DNA from 2 places in the Pseudomonas sp. Pso3 genome. Region 1 is predicted to be linked to the other one. Evidence: predicted binding sites of a transcription regulator. Region 1 holds the regulator's gene; the other holds the start of a gene.
What was found. The regulator LexA, encoded in region 1, represses DNA repair genes until DNA is damaged. The targets are predictions, from matches to a motif close to CTGTNTNNNNANACAG.

Region 1 (7,621 bases):
CGCGGGCGAGACGCCCAGTTGCTGCACCCGCGTCAGGGCCAGCTCGGCCGCTGCGCGGTCATTGCACACCAGCCCCATGTCGCAGCCGGCGCTGAGCGCGGCCTCGACGCGCTGGCCGGCATCGCCCGCCACGTGGGCGCCCGCCATCGACAGGTCGTCACTGAAGATCACGCCCTGGTAATCCAGTTCGCCGCGCAGGATGTCCTGCAGCCAGCGCCGGGAAAAGCCGGCCGGCTGGGGATCCACCGCGGGATAGATGACATGAGCGGGCATCACCGCACCCAGGGTCGGCAACAGGGCCTGGAAGGGGCGCAGGTCGGTGCGCAGCAGGGTGTCCAGATCGCGCTCGTCGGTGGGAATGGCATAGTGGGAATCGGCTTCGGCCCAGCCGTGGCCGGGGAAATGCTTCCCGGTCGCGGCCATACCGGCGTCGCCCATGCCGGCGATGAAGGCACCACCCAGTTCGATCACCTGCTCGGCCTTGCCGAAGGAGCGTGCGCCTATGACCTGACTGCGTCCATGGTCGACGTCCAGCACCGGGGCGAAGCTGAAGTCCAGCCCCACCGCCAGGATCTCGGTCGCCATCAGCCAGCCGCAGAGGCGGGCCAGTTCCGTGCTGTCCGCGCGACCGCCCAGTTGCCCCATGGCCGGCAGCCGCACCACATCGCGGCGCAGGCGCTGCACGCGACCGCCTTCCTGGTCCACGGCCAGCAGCAGTTCCGGCCGCAGGGCGCGGATGGCACGGCATAGCTCGCGAACCTGGCCCGGGGTTTCGATGTTGCGGGCGAACAGGATCAGTCCGCCCACCTCCGGCTGACGCAGCAGCTGGCGATCCTCGGCGGTGAGCCAGGTGCCAGCGATATCGACCATCAGGGAGCCTTGCATGGGTACCTCGTCCGAATGCTCCGGCGCACGGCGCCGTGAAAGGGACGCAAGCTTACCCCAGCCACCCTTGATGCCGCAGCCTAGTAGGTCTCGGCCGTCTCCACGGCGACCGGCCGCCGCGGCCGATACTGGGCCTGGGCCAGTTCCGGTGCGTGCATCGCCGTGGGCGCCCGCATGCCGGTGGCGAGGAAGGGCACCATCAGCCGCAGCACCTGGTCGGTGTGGGTATCGACGCCGAAGTCGTTCTCGCCAATCGCCCGCAGCGCCTTGATGCCGGACATGCTGAACACCGCCGCCCCCAGCATGAAGTGGGCGCGCCAGAACAGCTCCAGGGGCGGAATCTCGGGAACGGCCCGATTCACCAGCAGCAGGAAGCGGCGGAAGGCGCGGCCATAGGTCTGCTCCAGGTATTTGCGCAGGTGCCCTTGGCTCTGGCTGAACGCCAGGCCCAGCAGCCGCATGAACACCGAGAGGTCATTGCCATGCCGCGGCTTGATGGCCAGGGAGTGATCCACCAGCAGATTCAGCAGCGCCTCCAGGCTCACCTCCTCGCCATTCCTGGGCTGCCACTGATCCAGATCCCGCTCCAGGTTGAAGCAGAAGGGATCGAGAAAGCGCGAGAACACCGCCTGGATCAGGGCCTTCTTGGAACCGAAGTGATAGTTGACCGCCGCCAGGTTGACCCCGGCTCTGGTGGTGATGAGTCGCAGCGAGGTCTCGGCAAAGCCGCGCTCGGCGAACAGTTGCTCGGCCGCATCCAAAATGCGCTCCACGGTATCCGACTGCGCCATGACCTTCCCCGATAGATGAATTCCGTTTGAAACATATGTTTCAAACGCTATCGAAGTCAATCGCGGTTCGGCCGGCGAGCGGCCAGCTGAAGGCCTGGAAGCCGTGGCTTTCCACCCTCTGCGGGCTTTTGGTCACGATCGCGGCCTATCGTCCCAAGTCGAGGTCGGCGGCCTTGCCTACCACCCGGAGTTACTGTATATAATCACAGCATCATTAGACGACGCGACGTGCATCATGCTGAAACTGACACCGCGACAAGCCGAGATCCTGGCCTTCATCAAGCGTTGCCTCGAAGCCAATGGCTTTCCGCCTACCCGCGCGGAGATCGCGCAGGAGCTTGGTTTCAAATCGCCGAATGCGGCCGAGGAGCACCTCAAGGCGCTGGCCCGCAAGGGTGCCATCGAGATGACGCCGGGCGCCTCCCGGGGCATCCGCATCCCGGGTCTGGACACCTCGCGCAAGGCCGACGAGAGCCTGCCGGTCATCGGTCGGGTCGCTGCGGGCGCCCCCATCCTGGCCGAGCAGAACGTCGAGGAAAATTGCGCCATCAACCCGGCCTTCTTTCAGCCGCGTGCCGACTACCTGCTCAAGGTCAAGGGCATGAGCATGAGAGACGTCGGCATCCTCGATGGCGACCTGCTGGCCGTCCATGTGACCCGCGAAGTGCACAACGGCCAGATCGTCGTGGCCCGGGTGGGCGACGAAGTCACCGTGAAGAGATTCAAGCGCTCGGGCAACCAGGTCACTCTGCTGGCGGAAAATCCCGAGTTCTCCCCTATCGAAGTCGATCTTTCCACCCAGGAATTCGCCATCGAAGGGTTAAGCGTTGGCGTCATCCGCCGCTAACGTCTAAGGCTGGCCCTCGGGCCAGCCGTTATCACGCCTTTATGCCTTACGCCGAAGTCTTGATCGGGGGTATCTGTTCGCGCTCCGGAAAGCGCTCAAGACCAGGCTGAGCACGGTGACGTCATGTATCCGTGGTACATGATCTCGTGTGGATTTGATCGAGTCGCCTCCAGGAGGTCGCCATGCAATTTCCCCTGATGTTCGATGCGCCGCGCTCGTCGGTTCAAGAGCTGGATCTGGCACCGGAGTTCCTGCTGCAGGAGCTGACCGCCTTTCTGCCCAAGCCTGGCAAGCCGGCCCGGGAACTGCCCGCCGCTCCACTGCCGGACACCTTCAGCGAGATGTCCCTGCACGGCAGCCAGGAACAGTGCCTGCAGTTGCTGGCGCCCATCCTGCGCCAGCTGAGCGACAAGGACGATGCCCGCTGGCTGACCCTGGTCACCCCGCCGTCGCTGCTCAGCAACGCCTGGTTGCGCAGTACCCATCTGAATCCGGAGCGCGTACTGCTACTGCAGACGCCGAGCGCTGCCAAGACGCTGCAACTGGCCTGCGAGGTGCTGCGCAAGGGGCAGAGCCATACGGTGATCAGCTGGTTGCACGACCTGAGCGATGCGGGCAAGCAGCAGCTGGCACGTGCCGCGGCCCAGGGCAACAGCCAGAGTCTGAACGTCAGATTCGCGTAGGAAGCAGGCGGCGGGACGGGGTGTAGCGGCGGCATTCCAGGACGGAATGCCGGATCTGGAAAAGAATCAGTGCAGGACGCGCGGTTGATCGTCGCGCTGGAGGCTATCGCCTTCGGCCAGGCGCCCGGCCATCTGCACACCCAGGTTGAACATGGCCTTGGCCACCTCTATCTGCTGTCCATGCAGGAAATCCTTGGCATCGCTGGAAAACTCCAGAGTGACGAGGGCTTCCTCGTCGTCCGCACGGCGCAACACGATGCGACCATCGGAGAGTTCAACGATTTCCAGGTAGGCAGTAGTCATTCAGTATCTCCACAGCTAAGCGGACAGTGTAACAGCGTGGGGTCTGAGAGGCTGACTTGCCTGAGCCTTTTTCGACGGTCTGCAAGGCCATCGTCCTGACGGCCTCTACGGCATTGTAGCGAGAACTACCCTACCACTCGGTCATGGCGCCGCGGAATCTGAGCGCCGTCTGCTTGAGGCTTTCACGCCAGGCTTCCACCTCTTCGAGACCCAGCTCCGGCTCGGCCGGCTCCAGGCTGACCGCCTCGATCAACGGCAGCGTCGGATCCTGCTTGGGTCGCCGGGGTGCCTGGGGCGGCTGCAGCAGCCGCTGGTACTCGGCGATCAGTCGCGCCAGCCAGGTCTCCGGATTGCCGGCCAGTTCGACGAGCTCGCCCATCTCCGGGCTGGGTGCCTCATCCAGGGCGGCGGGCGCGAGCAGCACCGCCAGCGAAGTGGCCTCCATGGTGGGGTGCCGGTAAAAACCCGCCACCTCCTGGCAGAGACCGAGCAGCGCGCCGTGCAGGTGGAACAGGCAGGCTTCGCGCTCGGCCATGATGCGCCCCTGGCTTTGCGCGGCGGGCGCAGCCTGGGCCAGGCGCCAGCTTTCCAGGGCCAGACCGGCAAAGTACAGCTTCTGGTTGGTGCGGGTATAACGCTCGTTGGCCATGCCCTTCTCCTGGAGCCGGCTCACGCCGGCCTCCTGTCTGCCATTGGCGCCAGGACTCCTAGCGCTTTTCTTCCACCTGCCACTTCTTGCCGTCGTAGAAGGCCTTCCAGCCGGTGGGCTTGCCCTCGACCTCGGTCTGCACGTACTGCTCCTTGGTCTTGCGGCTGAAGCGGATCACCGCCGGACGGCCTTCAGAGTCCTTCACCGGGGCACTGAGCAGATAATGGTACTTGGGATCGATCTCGTCGCGATGGGGCAGCAATTCGCTGACCAACGGCGCGCGGGTCTCGCGATTTTTCGGGAAGCCACTGGCAGCCAGGAACAGCCCCGAGGCGCCATCGCGCAGCACATAGGTGTCGTCGACCTTTTCGCAGCGCAGCTCCGGCATGGGCACGGCGTCCATCTTCGGCGGGGCCGGCTCGCCGTTCTTGAGCAGCTTGCGGGTGTTCTTGCAGGCCGGATTGGTGCAGCCGAAGAACTTGCCGAAGCGCCCGGTCTTGAGCTGCATCTCGCTGCCGCACTTGTCGCATTCCAGCGAGGGGCCTTCATAGCCCTTGATGCGATAGCTGCCCTCTTCGATCTCGTAGCCCGGGCAGTCCGGGTTGTTGCCGCAGACGTGCAGCTTGCGGTGCTCGTCGATCAGGTAGGCATCCATCGCCGTACTGCAGATGGGGCAACGGTGCTTGCCGCGCAGGACCAGGGACTCGGATTCGCCCTCGTCGTCTTCGGCAATCTCGTCGCCCGGCACCAGGTTGATGGTGGCCTTGCAGCGTTCCTTGGGCGGCAGGGCATAGCCCGAGCAGCCTAGGAACACCCCGGTGGACGCGGTGCGGATCATCATCGGCCGGCCGCAGACCTGGCAGGGAATGTCGGTCAGGGTGGGCTGGTTGGCCCTCATGCCCTTCTCGCCGGCCTCGGCGGTCTCCAGCTTCTGCTTGAAGTCGCCATAGAATTCGTCGAGCAGGTTCTTCCAGTCCCGCTCGCCCTGGGCAACGTTGTCCAGGTTGCCTTCCATGTTGGCGGTGAAGCTGAAGTCCATCAGGTTGGCAAAGCTTTCGTTGAGGCGATCGGTGACGATGTCGCCCATCTTCTCGGCATAGAAACGGCGGTTGTGCACCGTCACGTAGCCACGATCCTGGATGGTGGAAATGATGGCCGCGTAGGTGGAGGGTCGGCCGATGCCGCGCTTCTCCAGTTCCTTGACCAGGCTGGCTTCCGAGAAGCGGGCCGGCGGCTTGGTGAAGTGCTGGCTCGGGTCGAGCTTGACCAGGCCGAGGTCCTCGCCCTGCTTCATCTCGGGCAGGACGTCGTCGTCGCCCGGCTTGCTCTGCTGCGGCAGGACGCGGGTGTAGCCGTCGAACTTGAGGATGCGGCCGCGGGCACGCAGCTCGAAGTCACCCGCCGCGGCGGTCACCGTGGTGGACAGGTACTCGGCCGGCGGCATCTGGCAGGCCAGGAACTGGCGCCAGATCAGTTCGTACAGGCGCTCGGCGTCACGTTCCATGCCCGACAGGCTGTTGGGCTTGACGTTGACGTCGGACGGGCGGATGGCCTCGTGCGCCTCCTGGGCGCCTTCGCGGCTGCCGTAGACATTGGCCTTTTCCGGCAGGTACTGCTTGCCGAATTCGCTCTCGATGTAGCCGCGGGCCATGGCGATGGCATCGCCCGACAGGTTGGTCGAGTCGGTACGCATGTAGGTGATGTAGCCGGCCTCATAGAGACGCTGGGCCATCATCATGGTCTTCTTCACCCCGAAGCCCAGGCGATTGCTCGCCGCCTGCTGCAGGGTGGAGGTGATGAAGGGCGCCGAGGGCCGGCTGCTGGTCGGCTTGTCTTCGCGCTTGGCGATGCGATAGGCGGCCTTTTCCAGCTTGGCCAGGGCGGCCTTGGCCTGGGCTTCGTTCAGCGGCTTGAAGGCTTCGCCCTTCTCGCGCACCACTTCGAAGCGCACCTGGGCCTTTTTCGGCGTGGCCAGGTCGGCATGGATCTCCCAGTATTCCTCGGGGACGAAGGCGCGGATCTCGCGCTCGCGCTCTACCACCAGCTTGACCGCGACGGACTGCACCCGACCGGCGGACAGGCCACGGGCGATCTTCGACCACAGCAGCGGCGAGACCATGTAGCCGACCACGCGGTCGAGGAAGCGCCGCGCCTGCTGGGCGTTAACGCGATTGATGTCCAGCTCGCCGGGCTGGGAGAAGGCTTCCTGAATGGCCTTCTTGGTGATCTCGTTGAAGACCACGCGCTTATAGCGCGAGTCGTCGCCACCGATGGCTTCCCGCAGGTGCCAGGCGATGGCCTCCCCTTCGCGGTCCAAGTCGGTTGCGAGATAGACGGTGTCGGCGTCCTTGGCCAGGCGGCGCAGCTCCTCGATCACCTTTTCCTTGCCGGGCAGGATCTCGTAGTGGGCCTTCCAGCCGTGCTCGGGATCGACGCCCATGCGGGCGAACAGCTGGCGCCGGGCCTTTTCCTTGGGTGACAGCGCGGGCGCCTCGGCGGCGGTCTTGCGCGTCTTGGCGGCGGGCTCCTTGGCGGTGCCGGCGCCGCTGGTGGGAAGGTCGCGGATGTGGCCGATGCTCGACTTCACCACGTACTGGTTGCCCAGGTACTTGTTGATGGTCTTGGCCTTGGCCGGGGATTCCACGATGACCAGCGATTTACCCATGGGAGAGTCAGATTCCTGCTTGAAAGCGATGAGCGAGCGAAAGGCGAGCGCCGGAACGGCGAATGGAGGACCAGAACGTCTTCAGTCTGGTGCGCCGGGGGCGGTCGGCCAACGCGGCACCGCTATATATAGTGGCGATGTCGGCAAGGTCAAGGCTGCGGCGTGGCATCCAGACCCAAGGGATCGGCTTCGACGCTGATCAGTGCGAAGCGCGGCACCTGCTCGCCATCGACCTGGACGCTCTCGCGAAACATGCTCAGAGGCCGGGCCCAGAGCCCGTATTCGCCGTACAGCGCCTGATAGATGACCAGCTCTTCCTCGGTCTCCGAATGCCGGGCCACGCCCAGTACCCGATACTGCTGACCCTTGTAGTGCCGGTAGAGTCCCGTCTGCAATGCCATGTTCCACCTCGAAAAAAGAAAACCGGGGCAGCCCTGGGGGCGCCCCGGTCGGATGACGCACGCTGCGGCGGATCAGCGCAGGCGTTCGAACACCGTGGTGATGCCCTGGCCGAGACCCACGCACATGGTGGCCAGGCCGAAGGTGCCGTCATTCTGTTTCATGACATTTAACAGCGTGCCTGAAATTCTGGCGCCAGAGCAACCGAAGGGGTGACCCAGGGCGATGGCACCACCATGCAGATTGACCTTTTCCTCCATCTTGTCGAGCACCTTGAGGTCCTTGAGCACCGGCAGGGCCTGGGCCGCGAAGGCTTCGTTGAGTTCGATGAAATCGATGTCGGCGATGGTCAGACCGGCGCGCTTGAGCGCCTTCTGCGAAGCCGGGACCGGACCGTAG
Region 2 (7,621 bases), 1.8 Mb from region 1:
GCCTTGGCGGGCAAACGCAGGGTGCAAAAAAACGGGATGACATCTCGAAGAGTCATCCCGTTTTAATGTTGTGATTTCATTCTGCGCTAGCTTTTAGTGGATACACTAAAGCTGCATTGTACACGAATTGATCACGGCTGGCACCCCCGCAAGGGGATCAGCGCAACTCCAGCACGTCCTGCATGTCATATAGCGCCGGCTGTTTGTCCTTGAGCCAGAGGGCCGCGCGCACCGCGCCCTTGGCGAAGGTCATGCGGCTGGAGGCCTTGTGGGTGATCTCGACCCGCTCGCCTTCGCTGGCGAACAGCACCGTGTGATCGCCCACCACGTCGCCAGCGCGTACGGTGGCGAAGCCGATGGTCTGGCGGTCGCGGGCACCGGTCTGGCCCTCGCGGCCATAGACGGCCACTTCTTCAAGGTCACGACCCAGCGCCTGGGCAACGACCTCGCCCATGCGCAGGGCGGTCCCCGAAGGCGCATCGACCTTGTGCCTGTGGTGCGCCTCGATGATCTCGATGTCGACCTCGTCACCCAGCACGCGGGCGGCGGTGTCGAGCAGCTTGAGGCAGAGATTGACGCCGACGCTGAAGTTGGCGGCGAAGACGATGGGAATTTCCTTGCTCGCTTCCAGCAGGGTCAGCTTCTGCTCGGCGGTGAAGCCGGTGGTGCCGATCACCATGGCCTTCCTGGCCTTGCGGCAGAGCGCCAGATTCTGCAGGGTCACGTTGGGATGGGTGAAGTCGATGAGCACATCGAAATCATCCAGCACCCGCGCCAGATCGCCCGACAGCATCACTCCGTTACGGCCGATACCGGCGAGTTCGCCGGCGTCGGCACCTACCAGACTGCTTTCCGGGCGATCCACCGCGGCGGTGAGACCGGCAGCGCCCTGGGTCTGCTGGACCGCTTCGATCAGGGTCTTGCCCATGCGCCCCGCGGCGCCCATTACAGCTATACGTCGCATCATCAGCTCCAGGCTGCTGGCCGGGCGCCGCCTCGCGACGGCGCCCCTGCCGGTTTAGAGGTCGTCGAAGAAGCGCTTCATGCCGTCGAACCAGCCACTGGCCCGGGGCGAATGGGAGCTGTCGCTCTGCAGGGTGTTACGGAACTCCTCGAGCAGCTCGCGCTGGCGCCGGCTCAGGTTGACCGGAGTCTCCACCACCACCTTGCACATCAGGTCGCCGGCGCCGCCACCGCGCACAGGCGTCACGCCCTTGCCGCGCAGGCGGAACATCTTGCCGGTCTGGGTGCCCTCGGGAATCTTCAGCTTGACGCGGCCATCCAGGGTCGGCACTTCCAGTTCGCCACCCAGGGCGGCGTCGGTGAAGTTGATCGGCACCTCGCAATAGAGGTGCTTGCCGTCGCGCTGGAAGATCGAGTGCTCGCGCACATTGACCACGACATAGAGGTCGCCGCTGGGGCCACCCAAGGTTCCAGCCTCGCCTTCGCCGGTCAGGCGGATGCGGTCGCCGGTGTCGACGCCCGCGGGCACCTTGACCGACAGGGTCTTCTGCTCTTCCACGCGCCCCTGACCATGACAGGCGTTGCAGGGCTCGGGAATGATCTTGCCGCTGCCGTGGCAGCGCGGGCAGGTCTGCTGGACCGAGAAGAAGCCCTGCTGCATGCGCACTTGGCCGATGCCACCGCAGGTGGGGCAGGTGGACGCCGAGGTACCCGGCTTGGCGCCATTGCCATCGCAGACCTTGCACTCGACCAGGGTGGGCACGCGAATGGTGACCGTGGTCCCACGCACCGCCTCTTCCAGATCCAGGTCCAGGGTGTAGCGCAGGTCGGCACCGCGCTGCGGGCCGCCGCGTCCACCGGCGCCACCGCGCCCACCGAAGAAGTCGCTGAAGACGTCGCCGAAGATGTCGGAGAAGCTCGCGCCACCCGCCGCGCCACCGAAACCGCCGCCGCCCATGCTCGGATCGACGCCAGCATGGCCGTACTGGTCGTAGGCCGAGCGCTTGCCCGCATCGGACAGCACTTCGTAGGCCTCGGCGGCCTCCTTGAACTGCTCTTCGGCAGCCGCGTCCCCCGGATTGCGATCCGGGTGGTATTTCATCGCCAGGCGTCGGTAGGCCTTCTTGAGCTCGGCTTCGCTGGCGCCGCGCTCGACCCCGAGCACCTCATAGTAATCACGTTTGGCCATAGACTTTCTGCACCTTAAATTTTCTCACCCTCCAGACACGCCAACGCGGGAGCAGGCTCCCGCGTGGCGGATCCGACGGGCCGAAGCCCGCCAGGTGCGGTAAGCACGGGGCTTACTTGTTGTCCTTCACTTCCTCGAACTCGGCATCGACCACGTCGTCGCCGGGCTTCTTGGCATCACCGTCCGCCTTGGCCGATGCGCCTTCGGCACCGGCGCCAGCGCCCTGCTCGGAATAGAGCTTCTGGGCCAGCGGCGCGGAGGCCTGGGACAGGGCATTCATCTTGGCTTCGATGGCGTCCTTGTCGTCACCGCGTACGGCGGTTTCCAGTTCGCCAATGGCCTTCTCGATGGTGCTCTTCTCTTCCGCGGTAGCCTTGTCGCCCGCCTCGGTCAGCATCTTGCGGGTACCGTGCACCAGGGCATCACCCTGGTTGCGGGCCGCGGCCAGCTCTTCGAACTTGCGATCCTCGTCGGCATTGGCCTCGGCGTCACGCACCATCTGCTGAATCTCTTCCTCGGACAGACCGGAGGACGCCTTGATAACGATGGACTGCTGCTTGCCGGTAGCCTTGTCCTTGGCGGACACGTTGAGGATACCGTTGGCGTCGATGTCGAAGGTCACCTCGATCTGCGGTACGCCACGCGGCGCCGGCGGGATCTCGGCCAGGTCGAACTTGCCCAGCGACTTGTTCTGCGCGGCCTGCTTGCGCTCGCCCTGCAGCACGTGGATGGTCACGGCGCCCTGGTTGTCGTCGGCGGTGGAGAACACCTGCGACTTCTTGGTCGGGATGGTGGTGTTCTTCTCGATCAGCGCGGTCATCACGCCACCCATGGTCTCGATGCCCAGGGTCAGCGGGGTGACGTCCAGCAGCAGCACGTCCTTGACGTCACCTGCCAGCACGGCGCCCTGGATGGCGGCACCGATGGCGACGGCTTCGTCCGGGTTGACGTCCTTGCGCGCTTCCTTGCCGAAGAAGTCGGCCACGCGCTTCTGCACCAGCGGCATGCGGGTCTGACCGCCCACCAGGATGACCTCGTGGATGTCGGAGACGTCCAGACCGGAGTCCTTCAACGCCGTGCGGCAGGGCTCGATGGTGCGCTCGACCAGCTCTTCCACCAGGGACTCCAGCTTGGCGCGGGAGACCTTGACGTTCAGGTGCTTGGGACCGCTGGCATCGGCGGTGATGTAGGGCAGGTTGACGTCGGTCTGGGTAGCCGAGGACAGCTCGATCTTGGCTTTTTCCGCAGCTTCCTTCAGGCGCTGCATGGCCAGCGGGTCACCCTTGAGGTTCATGCCGCTTTCTTTCTTGAATTCCTCGACGAGGTAGTCGATCAGGCGGATGTCGAAGTCTTCGCCGCCCAGGAAGGTGTCGCCATTGGTGGCCAGCACCTCGAACTGATGCTCACCGTCGACCTCGGCGATCTCGATGACCGAGACGTCGAAGGTACCGCCGCCCAGGTCATAGACGATCACGGTATGGTCGCCCTTGGCCTTGTCCAGGCCATAGGCCAGGGCAGCCGCGGTGGGCTCGTTGATGATGCGCTTGACGTCCAGACCGGCGATGCGACCGGCATCCTTGGTGGCCTGGCGCTGGCTGTCGTTGAAGTAGGCCGGGACGGTGATGACCGCTTCGGTCACGGCTTCGCCCAGGTAGTCCTCGGCGGTCTTCTTCATCTTCTTCAGGACTTCGGCAGACACCTGCGGCGGCGCCATCTTCTGGCCCTTGGCCTCGACCCAGGCGTCACCGTTGTCCGCCTTGACGATCTTGTAGGGGACCATCTGGATGTCTTTCTGCACGACGTTTTCTTCATAACGCCGGCCGATCAGACGCTTGACCGCGTACAGGGTGTTCTGCGGATTGGTCACCGCCTGGCGCTTGGCTGGCTGGCCAACCAGGGTCTCGCCGTCGTTGGTGTAGGCGATGATGGACGGCGTGGTACGGGTGCCTTCGGCGTTTTCCAGTACCTTGACGTTGCCGTTTTCGAGGATCGCGACGCAGGAGTTGGTGGTCCCCAGGTCGATACCGATGATCTTGCCCATGTAGTCTTCTCCAGAAATCTCAGATTCCGCGCGGCCCGCTCAGGGGGCCTTTGATGTTCGCTTGCCTACCAGATGGGGCCGAGCGAAAGAATTTCAAGCCTTTTCGTCGATGCTCGGCTGCTGCGCTGCAGGTGCCTTGCTGACGACCACCATCGCCGGCCGCAGCAGGCGACCATTGAGCAGATAGCCCTTTTGAAACACCTTGAGGACGCTGCCCGGCTCGGCGGTGGCGCTCTCCTCCATGGCCATGGCCTGGTGGTGTTCCGGATTGAAGGGCGCGCCGTGGGGATCGACGGCCTCGACCTGATAGCGCTTGAGGGTGTCCTGCAGCATCTTCAGGGTCAGCTCCATGCCTTCACGCATGGGCTTGAGGGTCTCGTCGGTGGCGTTGGACAGCTCCAGGCCACGCTCCAGGCTGTCGAGCACCGGCAGCAGGTCGCCAGCGAATTTTTCCAGGGCGAACTTATGCGCCTTCTCCACATCCTGCTCGGCGCGACGACGCACGTTCTGCAGTTCGGCGACGCTGCGCAGCGACTGGTCCTGGGCCGCGGCGAGCTGCTCTTCGAGCGTGGCGACGCGGGCGGCGAGATCCTCGTGCTGGACGTCGCCCTGGGCGGCTTCGTGCTCGGGGGTCTGGGAGTTCTGTTCGTCGGCCATGGAGTCCTCCTGTGATATTGCCGGTGGGCGCGCCCTCTAATGGACATCGCCTTGATCGATGGCGCCTATATGGGGCCGCCGGCCGGCGCTTCAAGAGCTGTATGGATTGCCAGTGCCCGAGAGGCACTGTATAAACAACCAGAAAACCGCCTTCGGAGATCGTCGCATGCTGGTGCATCTGTCCGTCCGCAATTACGCCATCGTCGAACACCTCGACCTCGACCTCGAGCGCGGCATGACCGTGATCACCGGTGAAACCGGCGCCGGCAAGTCCATCATGCTGGACGCCCTCGGCCTCACCCTGGGCGATCGCGCCGACAGTGATGCGGTCAGACCCGGCGCCGACAAGGCCGATGTCCTGGCCAGCTTCGACACCACCGATATCCCCGAAGCGCGCCAGTGGCTCGCCGAGCGCGACCTGGAGCAGGACGGCCCCTGCCTGCTGCGCCGCGTCATTACCCGCGAAGGGCGCTCGCGCGGCTATATCAATGGCTCGCCCTGCCCGCTGGCCGATCTCAAGACCCTCGGCGGACTGCTGATCGATATCCACAGCCAGCACGAGCACCAGTCACTGCTCGGCCTCGACACCCATCGCCGCCTGCTGGACGAATACGCCGGCGCGGGCGAGCTGGTCCGCCAGGTGCAGCTCGCGGCCCAGCGCTGGCGCCAGGTGCGCCAGACCCTGGAACGCCTGACCCGCAACGGCGACGAGCAACGCGCCCGCCATCAGCTGCTCAGCTACCAGCTCGAAGAACTCGACAACCTCGCCCTGGCCGAGGGCGAGTTGCAGGCCCTGGAACAGGAGCAGAGCGATCTGGCGAGTGCCGAGCACATCCTGCTGGCCTGCCGCCAGGCCCTGGACCTCTGTACCGAAAACGAGCAGGGCAATGCCCTGTCGGCGCTCAATGCCAGCGTGGCGCGCCTGACCGCCTTCGACCGCCCGCCGGCGCAGATCCAGGAGGCCAGCAACCTGCTCGCCTCCGCCCAGATCCAGATCGAGGAGGCGATGAACGAACTCAATCGCTTCGTCGATCATTTCGAAGCCGACCCGGAGCGCCAGCAGGCGGTGCAGGAGCGCCTGGACAGTGTCTACAGCCTTGCCCGCAAGCACCGGGTCCAGCCCGAGGCCCTGCTGGAGCTGCACGAACAGCTGCGCAACGAATTGCAATCCCTGGACGCCGACGACGTCGCCCTGGAGCGCCTGCAGGAAGAACTGACGGCCTTCGAGCGCCACTACCAGGAGAAGGCCGGCGAACTGAGTCGTCTGCGCGAGCAACGGGCGCCGGAGCTCGCGGCCGCGGTCGAGACCGAGATGCAGCGCTTGGGTATGCCGGGTGGCCGCTTCAGCATCACCCTCACGCCAGGCAGTACCGGCGAACCCCAGCCGCTGGGCAACGAGGGCGTCGAATTCCGCGTCAGCGCCAACCCGGGCCAGCCCCTGCGCCCGCTGGCCAAGGTCGCCTCCGGTGGTGAACTGTCGCGTATCAGCCTGGCCATCCAGGTCATCACCGCCCAGACCTCGCGCACACCCACCCTGGTGTTCGACGAGGTGGACGTGGGTATCGGTGGCCCCACCGCCGAGGTGGTCGGCCAGCTGCTGCGGCAACTGGGCGAGCGGGGCCAGGTGCTGACGGTGACCCACCTGCCCCAGGTGGCGGCCCAGGGTCATCAGCACCTGTTCGTGCACAAGGAGCGCGGCACCGACGAGACGCGTACCGCGGTGGCCAAGCTCGACCGCGCACGGCGCGTGGAAGAGGTGGCGCGCATGCTGGGTGGTGTCGACCTGACCCGTGAATCCCTGGCCCACGCTCGCAAGCTGGTGGTGAGCCGCTAGACGCAGGCAGCCACCGGACATGAAAAAGGCGACTCGAAGGTCGCCTTTTTCATGTCCGGGTCTTCACTTGCGCTGGCGGATGTACAGCACCAGGTTGTGATCGACCAGTTCGAAACCATGCTCTTCGACGATCTCGCGCTGACGCTTTTCGATCGAGGCATCGGTGAACTCGATGACTTCGCCGGTATCCACATCCACCATGTGATCATGGTGGCCGGTGTCGGCCAACTCGAACACGGCATGGCCGCCGTCGAAATTGTGGCGCACCACCAGACCGGCCGCTTCGAACTGGGTGAGGACCCGATAGACCGTTGCCAGCCCCACGTCCTCGCCCGCTTCCATGAGCGCCTTGTAAACGTCTTCGGCGCTCATGTGGCGCTGCTCGGTGGTGTCCAGCATCTGCAATATCTTGACGCGCGGCAGGGTCACTTTCAGACCCGCTTTGCGGAGTTCGTTGTTCTCTACCATGCTCTTTCTCGGTGCCGAGTGCTTTCGCAGCCCTCGGGAATACGGGTATGATCGGTGCTTCGTTGCCCAGCAAGATAGTGGAAGTCTCCCACCGATGCAAAACCTCAAGCAAACGCTGACCGGGCTCTCTCTGATGGGCCTAGCCATGCTCGCCGGCTGCTCTCTGCCGGGGGTTTACAAGATCGACATCCAACAGGGCAACGTCGTCACCCAGGACATGATAGACCAGTTGCGCCCCGGAATGACCCGACAACAAGTCCGGTTTATCATGGGTTCGCCGCTGATCCAAGACACCTTCCATCCCAATCGCTGGGACTATCTGTACAGCCTGCAAGCCGCCGGCGGTCAGCGGAAGCAGGAGCGTGTCAGCCTGGTGTTCAACGGCGACAATCAACTGAGCGGCCTGGCCGGCGACTTCATGCCCGGCACCAGCCGCGAACAGCAGATCATGGGTACCGACAGCGGCACC

Region 2: a site for LexA is predicted at 4,977-4,992, ahead of recN (DNA repair protein RecN). Genes of this name have one in related genera too.

What each region holds. Positions count from the first base shown of each region.
Region 1 is NZ_AP043687.1:1,240,156-1,247,776, reverse strand. Features, by position in the region: gene nagZ (beta-N-acetylhexosaminidase) at 1-885, opposite strand, end outside; gene ACZ5R1_RS05820 (TetR/AcrR family transcriptional regulator) at 966-1,676, opposite strand; gene lexA (transcriptional repressor LexA) at 1,912-2,523, shown strand; gene sulA (SOS-induced cell division inhibitor SulA) at 2,706-3,206, shown strand; gene ACZ5R1_RS05805 (hypothetical protein) at 3,273-3,509, opposite strand; gene ACZ5R1_RS05800 (DUF6586 family protein) at 3,640-4,158, opposite strand; gene topA (type I DNA topoisomerase) at 4,217-6,823, opposite strand; gene ACZ5R1_RS05790 (DUF1653 domain-containing protein) at 6,973-7,224, opposite strand; gene fadA (acetyl-CoA C-acyltransferase FadA) at 7,297-7,621, opposite strand, start outside.
Region 2 is NZ_AP043687.1:4,402,247-4,409,867, forward strand. Features, by position in the region: gene dapB (4-hydroxy-tetrahydrodipicolinate reductase) at 158-964, opposite strand; gene dnaJ (molecular chaperone DnaJ) at 1,019-2,152, opposite strand; gene dnaK (molecular chaperone DnaK) at 2,265-4,193, opposite strand; gene grpE (nucleotide exchange factor GrpE) at 4,287-4,850, opposite strand; gene recN (DNA repair protein RecN) at 5,017-6,684, shown strand; gene fur (ferric iron uptake transcriptional regulator) at 6,748-7,152, opposite strand; gene ACZ5R1_RS20705 (outer membrane protein assembly factor BamE) at 7,247-7,621, shown strand, end outside.